DNA from 2 places in the Ideonella flava genome. Region 1 is predicted to be linked to the other one. Evidence: riboswitches for the same ligand, from Rfam matches in the RefSeq annotation. Region 1 holds a riboswitch; the other holds the start of a gene.
The links. A riboswitch is a leader RNA that binds a small molecule or an ion and turns the genes downstream of it on or off. The one in region 1 is predicted to bind thiamine pyrophosphate.

Region 1 (5,080 bases):
CCATTGGCGCGTCGTTCCCTTTCTGGCGTCGCTCCTGCTCAATCAAGCGCAGCAGTTCAACCATTCCAATCGCAACCTCCCAGAACTTCATATCTCCGCGGTTCAGGTTCTCGCCGAGGTGCTGCGAAAGCAGGGCGGTCTCACTCTTGTAGGGTTGGTAGATGCAGTTGACCCACAGATAGCGCTCGTTGCTGGTCTGCTCAAAAAGCTCCTGCAGGAGGTCCAGCGTCGTGTTGGAGCCGGCCGCGAGCATGTACGGCTCGCCGGCGTGCCTGCGCGTCACCTGCAGCGTGCCCTGGAACCCGTTCGCCAGGAGGCTCTGCCGGATGTCATCGCGCTTTTCGTTGGCGTACAGGCGAGGGTTGTGGTCGTACCGGACAATCTCGGTCGACTTCAGCAGCATCGGACCCGGCAAATCCTTGCGAAGGTCGATCTTGGATGGAGTGGTGTCGCCGACCGCGTAGGACGCTTTGAACTCGGCAGCTTCGCGTTCTGCCTTGGTCGGTGCCCGAGTGACTGCGGGCGAAAAGGGCGACGCCCCATCAGTGGGCTCCGCCGGCCGCAGCGCCGTCGTGTTGGGGGAGCTTCGGCGTGCGGCGCGCTCCTTTGCAGTGGCCAGGTTGGTCATGGCTTGCTCGACGGAGATGGTGATGGGCAGGCCATCGGTGAGGGGGTTGAAGCCGGCGCGCTTCTTTGGAGGGTTCACGTGGCACCTCCCTGGGCTTCAGTGGCTTCGGGCGGGCCGAAGACCTCTTCGGGATCGCCAGTGAGGCGCCCCGCGAAGTGGCCGTACAAGTTGGGCTGCAGCTCCCACACGAGGCGGTGCATAACCTCGTAGCCGGAAGGAAAGCGACTGCCGCCTTGCCGGCTGATCTGATGGACAGGTCTGCGCGCGGTGAACGCATCTTTGTAGGCGACGGCATTGGGAATCACCGTGTCCAGGATGGTCACGCGATCGCCTGCGTCGAACTCGGCGCGCAGCTCGCTCAGAAGCTGGCGGGCGTTGCGAGTGCAGTCGAACTTGCAGATGACGGCTTGGATCGGCGCCAGCTGGGCGCGAGGCTCGCTCTCATCGTGCTCCAGCCGCTGGAGCACACGCAGCGTGCCGCTGCGAAACTCGCGGACCGAGGGGGTGTCGGGCGGAAGCGGAGAGACCAGCGTGTCCGCGGCGAAGGCGGCCGCGGTCTGCAGGGGGCCGATGGCGCCCTGCGTGTCGATCAGGACGAAGTCGTAGTGCTCCAGGACGTACGGATTCTGGAGGGCGCGGGCGAGCCGGCTGCGGGCGTCGGGACGCCCGTGTAGCCAGTGCTGGAGATTGGCGTCACCGTCGTTGGAGCGAACCAGGTCCAGGTTCGGCACCGACGTGCCGGAGATGCAGGCGGAGGTGACTACGCCCTGGGTGACGACCTCGACCAAGCCCTGCGGCGCCTCATAGGCCAGGCCAAAGTACTTCGTCAGGGAAGGTTGAGGGTCGGCGTCGACCAGCAGTGTCCGCGCCCCCATGTCGGCCAGCAGGCCGCCAAGGTTGGCGAGGAAAGTGGTTTTTCCGACTCCGCCCTTGCTGTTAAGGGCGGCGAAAGTGTGGATCACAGTTGCTTCCTCCTGTCCGCGGGCTTGGCGGAATCTGGAGGACGCGGACCACCGGGCGGTGGCACGTGACCCAACCTCGTTAAGTTGGCTCCCCGACCTGGGCTCGAACCAGGGACCTACGGATTAACAGTCCGGCGCTCTACCAACTGAGCTATCGGGGAAGTGAAGCCTCAGATTATAGACACAGTTTTTGGTGTCTCACAAGGTGGCCTGCAACGACATGCGGAAGGTGCGTGGCTCCAACGGATACAGGTAGACGTGGCTGAACTGGTATGGGCTCTCGCGCCAGCCCTGCCGGTCGAAAAGATTGTCGACACCGGCGCGGGCCTGCCATTGGTGACCCCAGGCGTTCACCGCATAGCGCGCGCTCAGCCCCACGGTGGTCCAGCCGGGGATGCGCGCGCTGTTGTCGGGCAGCACGAAGCGGGGACCCTGGTAGTCCAGGCTGGCCTGGGCCGTGAAGCCGGGCAGGGCTTCAGGCTGCCAGCTTGCCGCCATGCGAACACTGCGCTGCGCGACATTGGCAGGCACCAGTCCGTTCAAGTCGGGGTTCTCCGCGCCTTCGCGCCGCGCTCGCAGCCACATCGCGCTGCCTTGCAGGCCAAAGGTGCCCCATCTCCCTTCGGCGGTCGCTTCCACGCCGAGATGGTGGGCCCCGCCATCGATGCCTCGTGTGCAACTGCCATCGGCGTCGTCACACACGCCGAAGTCGCTCGTTGCCGGGCGACGGATGTCGAACGCGGCGAGGCCGGCGCTCCAATCCTTGCGGGACAGCTTCAGGCCGAGCTCCGCCTGCTTGCTGCGCAAGGCGGGGAGGACCTGGCCGGCATTGGTGTAGGTGCGAAGGCTTGGCACGACCGCGCTTTCCACGCCCTCGCCCCAACTTCCGTAGACCATCAATGAACCGTCGATCTGATGGCTGAGGGCGACCCATGGCGTGGTGAAGGACTGGTCATAACCGCGCTGCAGCTGGCTGTGGCGAAGGCCCAGCCACAGGTCCGTCCTGGCCCCCAGCTCGACATGGTCGCGCAGGTAGAGCTCCGTGCTTTGTTCGTGCCGGCCATCAGCCTCATACGTCGGTAGCGGAGCGGCATCCACCTGGACGCTGCCATCGATGCGGCCCACGCCGGCCCAGTTGTAGGCCTGCGTGTTCGGATGCAGGCGGAAGTCGCTCCACGTCACGCCGGTGGACAGCGTGTGCGCCATGCCGCCCCATGTGCCGCGACCATCGAGATGCAGCCCGCCGGCAAAGCTTTCGCGGCGTTCCCGTTCGCTGCGGTAGTCGTAGAGGTCGAAGGAACCATCGCTGCAGTAGCGGTCGTAGCGGCCCTCGGCGCTGCAGCCGAAAGGAAAGGCGATGCGGTCGTCGGTGCGCAACTGCTGGGTCATGGCGTCCGCCACGACCTGCCAGTCCTCCCCCAGGCGCTGGGTCCAGCGCAGGCTCGCGGTCGTGCCGTCGAAGACGACCGGCAGCGACCAGCTCTGGTTGTTCAGATTCGTCCGCGGGTCGATCTCGCGTGCCGAGGGAACACGCGGGCCCAGCATGCTGTAGCCCGGCATGCTGGGTTGCGATTGATGGCTGAGCTCGATCTCGGCGTCCAGACGCTCGCCAGGGCCGAATCGGGCAGCGGCCGACAGTGCCAGGAGACTTCGCTGGCCCTTGGCGTCACGCAGCACCGGCTCCAGCGACTCCGTGGCAGCGTTCAGCCGCAAGCCAAGTGCATCGCTTCCCCCCAGCTGGCGTTCCACGTCGACAGCAGCCTTCCAGCTCCCGCGCTCCGTCCATCCGACGAACAACGTGGACTGGTCGGCCCCTCGGGGGCGCTTCAAGACGAGGTTCACGAGGCCCCCGGGTGCGCTCGTGCCCGCCTGGGCGCCACTGGTGCCTTTGAGGATCTCGATGCGCTCCTTGTTGTCGAGCAGGAGCGCGGTCTCCGCGCTAATGGGCAGGCCGTCGCGCTGCACGTTGTGGTTGTTGTCCAGCGTGAAGCCGCGGATGGTCAAAGTGCTCCAGTAGCCCGGAGAGTTGTAGGAGTCCGCGACGCTCGCATCCAGGGCGGTCACCCCCGCCAGCGATTCGATGCCGGCGTCGGCGAGACTGGCGCCGGTCAGCGTGAGCGTCTGGAACGGTGCCTTGGCGGCCGGCACGTCGCCGAAACCCGCCACGCCTGCCAGCGCCGGCACCGGGCGACCTGTGATGGTGATCTGCTCGACCGCGTGCGCGCTGCCGCAGGCACTCACCGCCGCGAGCGTGACCGTGCGCAAGGGGAACCTGCGCGCGAGGAAAGGGGAAAGAAGGTTCGATGCCATCTCGGACTCGACAAGTCGATGGCAGGTCGGCAAGTTCGGAAGGAGGCTTCGCGCGCAGTTCAGTCGCACGCGGCCGTCTTGAGCTGCTTCCCTGCGCGAGGATTACCTCAATCAGGTTCGAAGGGTGTCTCTCAGTCGGGCGGCAGCAGGGCAGCCCGACACCCCTAGCGGATGCGCCACGGCGTCGTCATGACCCCGCGGCGACGGGATTATCGCCGCGCAGGCGGGTCGTACGCCCTCTCGGCGGTCAAAGAAAAGCCCGCGTGGCTGGCGCCAGGCGGGCGGTTCGGCCGGGGCGGTCGACTCAGCGGACGAGCTGGTCGAGCTTGTCCTTGCGGTCCTTCCACTCATCGGCATCCGGCAGGGCCGGCTTGCGCTTGGTGATGCTCGGCCAGCCCTTCGCAAGCTCGGCGTTCAAGGCGATGAATTTCTGCTGGTCGGCCGACACGTCCTCCTCCGGGAGGATCGCGTTGACCGGGCACTCGGGGATGCACACCGCGCAGTCGATGCACTCGTCGGGATCGATGGCCAGGAAGTTGGGGCCTTCGCGGAAGCAATCGACTGGGCAGACGTCGACGCAGTCGGTGTACTTGCAGCGGATGCAGGCTTCGGTGACGACGTGGGTCATGGGTGGCGGTGGCAGTGGGAAGTTCGAGAAGATCGGGCCCCTCGGGGCGCGAAGGCCTCGGCTCACGCCAATGCGAGCCGAAGCAAAGCGATGAATTTTAAGGCCTGGTGAAGGCGGCGGCGGGATCGCCCTCACTGGCCGCGGGCTCGTCGCCCGCGCGTACACCGGCCGGACTGGCCCGCTGCAGGACCGGGCGGGCGCCCACGCCGACGGTGACCACCGCCGGCCGGCCCGAGTGCACGAGGCAGGCCGTCGGCAAGGTGCCCACGTCGTGATCGCTGACGATCTGGTCCGGCCAACCGGCCCGCGAGACCACGCAGACCGGCGTGTCGGCCGGCCAGCCCGCCTCGGCCAAGCGGCGCGCCAGCATCGCAAGCTGGCGTCCTGCCATGTAGAACACCTCGGTGTCGGCGCGGCGACCTGCGTTCAGCTCCCGCTCCTGCGTCATGGCCGTCGTCAGCGCCACGCTGCGGCCGTCGCCGCGACGAGTCAGCGGGCGTGAGGAAGCGGCTGCGGCCGCGAGTGCGGAGGTCACCCCCGGGATGACCTCGC
Region 2 (5,080 bases), on a different contig from region 1:
TGAAGAAGGGTGGCAGCGTATCGATCGTCGGTTTCGGCACCTTCGCCGTCACCAAGCGCGCGGCCCGCACCGGCCGCAACCCGCGCACCGGCGCGGCGATCAAGATCAAGTCGGCCAAGGTGCCGAAGTTCCGTCCCGGCAAGGGCCTGAAGGATGCGTTGAACTGATACCCGGGTGCTTAGCTCAGTTGGTAGAGCGGCGCCCTTACAAGGCGTAGGTCGGGGGTTCGAGCCCCTCAGCACCCACCACCGCCGGCCTCGGCCGGCAACCCGCAGGCCACAGGGCGGGCATTGATTAGAATCCCGCGCGGCGTGCGCAAGCGATGACCAAGGCGAACCCCGGTTCGCCTTTTCCGTTTCTATGTCCGCGGCGCCGCTCTTCGAGGCTCATTCCCATGTTTGATTTCGTCCGTAAGCACACCAAGCTGCTGCAGTTCATCCTGGTGCTGCTGATCTTCCCGTCCTTCGTGGTGTTCGGGATCCAGGGCTACTCGCGGTTCACCGATCCGAGCAATGCCACCGTGGCCAAGGTGGCCGGCGGCGACATCAAGCAGTCCGAGCTCGACCAGGCCCACCGCCAGCAGGTCGAGCGCATGCGCCAGCAGATGCCAGGCGTGGACGTCAAGCTGTTCGACACGCCGGAGATGAGGCGGCGCACGCTCGATGAGCTCATCAAGGACCGGGTGATGCGAACCGCAGCGGTGAAGGAGAACCTGGTCATCACCAACGACAGGCTGCAGCACATCTTCGCGACCGATCCGCAGTTCGCGTCGATCCGCCTGCCCGACGGCAGCGTCAACAAGGAATTCCTGGCCGCGCGCGGCATGAGCTCGGCCATGTTCGCCGAGCAGTTGCGCGACGACCTCGCCACGCGGCAGGTGACGCAAGGCGTCAGCGGCTCGCTGGTCGCCGGCAAGACGGCCCTCGGGTCTGCCCTGAACGCCCTGCTGGAACGCCGTGAGGTCCAGCTTCAGCGCTTCGACGCCAAGGACTACCTGGCCAAGGTCAACCCCAGCGACGCGGACCTGGAGGCCTACTACAAGCAGCACCAGGCCGACTTCCACACCAACGAGGAAGCCCGCATCGAGTATGTCGTGCTCGACCTGGAAGCGATGAAGAAGCAGGTCAGCCTCAACGAGGAAGACCTGCGCAAGTACTACGAGCAGAACATCAGCCGCTACACCGCGGCCGAGGAACGCCACGCCGCGCACATCCTGGTCAACGCGCCGAAGGACATGCCCGAGGCCGATCGAGCCAAGGCCAAGGCCAAGGCCGAGGCGCTGCTCGCCGAGGCACGCAAGAACCCGGCAGGTTTTGCGGAACTGGCCAAGAAGAACTCGGATGACAAGGGTTCGGCGGCCAACGGGGGCGACCTCGACTTCTTCGGCCGCGGCGCGATGGTCAAGCCCTTCGAGGACGCGGCCTTCTCGATGAAGCCCGGCGAGATCAGCAACCTGGTGGAGTCGGAATTCGGCTACCACATCATCAAGCTGCTGGAAGCGCGTGGCGGCGAGAAGAAGAGCTTCGAGTCGGTACGCCCGGAGATCGTCGAAGCCATCAGCAAGCCCAAGGCCCAGGAGCTGTTCGCCGCCGCCGCCGAGCAGTTCACCAACACGGTGTACGAGCAGCCCGACAGCCTGCAGCCGGTGATCGACAAGCTCAAGCTTGCCCCGCAGCAGGCCACGGTGCAGCGGACGCCGGCTCCGGGCGCGGCCGGGCCGCTGGCATCCCCCAAGCTCCTGGATGCCATCTTCTCGACCGATGCGATCAAGAACAAGCGCAACACCGAGGCGGTCGAGACGGGCGCCAACCAGCTGGTCTCGGCCCGCGTCGTCGAGCACCACCCGGAGCGCATCCTGCCGCTGGCCGAGGTCCGTGACCGCGTGCTGGCCGAGGTGAAGTCGCAGCAGGCCGCGGCTGCCGCCAAGAAGGATGGCGAAGCCCGCGTCGCCGCGCTCAAGCAGAACGCCAGCGAGGCGTTGCCGCAGACCGTGCAACTGTCGCGCACCAAGCCTGAAGGGCAGGGCCGGCAGGTGATCGATGCGGTGCTGCGGGCCGACATCACCAAGGGTCCCGCCGTGATCGGCATCGACCTCGGCAAGGAAGGCTACGTGGCCGCGAAGGTGGTCAAGCGGGTCGACCGGCCGGCCGATGATCCGGACAACGAGCGCGCCCAGCCCTACGTGGCCCAGGCGCTCTCGGCCGCCGAGGGGGCCGCCTACTACGATGCCCTCAAGCGCCGCTACAAGGTGGATATCAAGGCCGCAGCGACGGCGGCCGAAGCGGCTTCCGCCGCCTCCAAGTGAACTCCCGCGGGAGGGCCCGAGTCTGAGGCTATAATCTTTGGCTCACGGTGGTGGCTGTAGCTCAGTTGGTAGAGTCCCAGATTGTGATTCTGGTTGTCGTGGGTTCGAGTCCCATCAGCCACCCCACCGAACAGTGACGCAAGGCAACGCCTTCTCGTCATCGACAAGCGGCCCTTCGGGGCCGTTTTTCGTTTCAGGCCCGCGCTGTCGAAATCCGGTCAATCCGCCGCCGGTTCATTGACAGCGCCAATGCCGGGCGCAGAGAATGCGCCCCTGCTCCGGGGTGCATGCATGGTGCGTGCTGAGACGGTTGATCCGAACCCGCGAACTTGAACCGGTTAGTACCGGCGTAAGAAGAGCCGTCGATCCTTCAGGACACGGGCACCGTCTCTCGGTGCACCTGTCGCGGGGCGACCTTCGGAGCAAACCGCCTGCTGCGAAGGACCGCCGATGAACGCCCCTGAAAGACTCGACGAGCTGCTGTCGCTGACGCGCGCGCCGTTTCCCGCCTCCCGCAAGATCCACCTCACCGGTTCGCGTGCAGACTTGCGCGTGCCGGTGCGCGAGGTGAGCCTCACCAACGGCGAGACGGTGACGCTGTACGACACCTCGGGTCCGTACACCGACCCGTCCGTGGCCATCGACGTGCGCCGTGGACTGCCCGGCTTGCGCAGCGGGTGGATCGCCGAGCGTGGCGACACCGAACCCTACGACGGCCGCGCGCCCCAGGCGCTCGACGACGGCGCCCGCAACGCCGAGCGGGTTGCCGACAGCCTCGCCGCCCTGCGCGCCGAAGCTGCAGCACTGCAGCGAGCACCCCGCCGCGCGAAGAGCGGGTCCAACGTCACCCAGATGCACTACGCCAGGCGCGGCATCGTGACCCCCGAGATGGAGTACGTCGCCCTGCGCGAGAACGGGCGCCGCGAGTGGATGGCCAGCTACCTGGGCGACGCCAAACGCGAGCAGCGCCGTGCCGGCAATCCAATGGGCGCCGTGCTGCCGCGCGGCCTCATCACGCCCGAGTTCGTGCGCGACGAGGTGGCGCGCGGCCGGGCCATCATCCCGGCCAACATCAACCACCCGGAAATCGAGCCGATGGCGATCGGGCGCAATTTCCTGGTCAAGATCAACGCCAACATTGGCAACTCGGCCGTCACCTCCAGCATCGAGGAGGAGGTCGAGAAGCTCGTGTGGTCCATCCGCTGGGGTGCGGACACGGTGATGGATCTTTCCACCGGCCGCCACATCCACACGACGCGCGACTGGATCGTGCGCAACTCGCCGGTGCCCATCGGCACGGTCCCGATCTACCAGGCGCTGGAGAAGGTGGGCGGCGTCGCCGAGGACCTGACCTGGACCATCTTCCGCGACACGCTGATCGAGCAGGCCGAGCAGGGGGTGGACTACTTCACCATCCATGCCGGCGTGCGGCTGCCCTTCATCCACCTCACGGCGGACCGCGTCACCGGCATCGTCTCGCGCGGCGGCTCCATCATGGCCAAGTGGTGCATCGCGCACCACCAGGAGAGCTTCCTCTACACGCACTTCGAAGAGATCTGCGAGATCATGAAGGCGTACGACGTGAGCTTCTCGCTGGGCGATGGCCTGCGTCCTGGCTGCGCCTCCGATGCGAACGACGAAGCCCAGTTCGCCGAGCTGCGCACGCTGGGCGAGTTGACGCAAGTGGCCTGGAAGCACGACGTGCAGACCATGATCGAAGGCCCGGGCCACGTGCCGATGCACATGATCCAGTCCAACATGGACGAGCAGCTCAAGCACTGCCACGAGGCGCCGTTCTACACGCTGGGCCCGTTGACGATAGACATAGCGCCCGGCTACGACCACATCGCCAGCGCCATCGGCGCCGCGATGATCGGCTGGATGGGCACGGCGATGCTGTGCTACGTCACGCCCAAGGAGCACCTGGGCCTGCCCGACCGGGACGACGTCAAGCAGGGGATCATCGCGTACAAGATCGCCGCCCACGCGGCCGATGTGGCCAAGGGCCATCCGGGCTCGCGTGCGCGCGACGACGCGCTGTCCAAGGCCCGCTTCGAGTTCCGCTGGACCGACCAGTTCAACCTCAGCCTGGATCCGGACACCGCCCGTGACTTCCACGACGAGACGTTGCCCAAGGACAGCAGCAAGGTGGCGCACTTCTGCTCGATGTGCGGCCCGAAGTTCTGTTCGATGAAGATCACGCAGGAGGTGCGCGACTACGCCGCCACGCTGGGCGTGAACGAGGCCGAGGCGCTGGGACGGGGCATGCAGGCCAAGTCGGGCGAGTTCCGCGCCGCCGGGGGCGAGATCTACATCCCGATCCAGACCGACCACGCCGACAAGGCCTGACGCGGTGACCGGGATGCATGTGGGCATCGCGGGCGCCGGCCTGCTCGGGCGGCTCGTGGCCTGGCGGTTGGCGCGCAGCGGCTGCCGGGTCGAGGTGTTCGATCCCGCCGAAGGCCCAGAACCGTGCTTCGATGGGCAAGGCGCGGCCGCATTCACCGCGGCCGGGCTGCTGAGCCCGCTGGCGGAGCGAGACGTGGGCAGCGACCGCGTCGCCGATCTCGGCTGGCGGTCGATCGCGTTGTGGCGGGACATCGTGCGCGCGTTGCCGGGCGAGCCGTACTTCCGGGATGGCGGCAGCCTGCTCCTGGCCCACCGCGGCGACATGGGCACCGCGCAACGCATGCTGGCGCGACTGCCGTCGGACGATGAGGCGCGGGCGCCGGTCGCCTTGACGGCTGCCGACCTGGCGAAGCTGGAGCCGGCCGT

Region 2: it holds a riboswitch for thiamine pyrophosphate, as region 1 does, so the genes downstream of both, thiC (phosphomethylpyrimidine synthase ThiC) here and ACS5PM_RS19380 (TonB-dependent siderophore receptor) in region 1, are expected to answer to the same signal.

What each region holds. Positions count from the first base shown of each region.
Region 1 is NZ_JBPZHD010000008.1:362,496-367,575, reverse strand. It holds gene ACS5PM_RS19395 (hypothetical protein) at 1-706, opposite strand, end outside; gene ACS5PM_RS19390 (ParA family protein) at 703-1,590, opposite strand; tRNA gene ACS5PM_RS19385 (tRNA-Asn) at 1,676-1,751, opposite strand; gene ACS5PM_RS19380 (TonB-dependent siderophore receptor) at 1,789-3,900, opposite strand; TPP riboswitch at 3,972-4,076, opposite strand; gene fdxA (ferredoxin FdxA) at 4,205-4,528, opposite strand; gene cobA (uroporphyrinogen-III C-methyltransferase) at 4,626-5,080, opposite strand, start outside.
Region 2 is NZ_JBPZHD010000001.1:622,736-627,815, reverse strand. It holds gene ACS5PM_RS02785 (HU family DNA-binding protein) at 1-167, shown strand, start outside; tRNA gene ACS5PM_RS02780 (tRNA-Val) at 173-248, shown strand; gene ACS5PM_RS02775 (SurA N-terminal domain-containing protein) at 323-2,305, shown strand; tRNA gene ACS5PM_RS02770 (tRNA-His) at 2,356-2,431, shown strand; TPP riboswitch at 2,575-2,678, shown strand; gene thiC (phosphomethylpyrimidine synthase ThiC) at 2,756-4,654, shown strand; gene ACS5PM_RS02760 (FAD-dependent oxidoreductase) at 4,668-5,080, shown strand, end outside.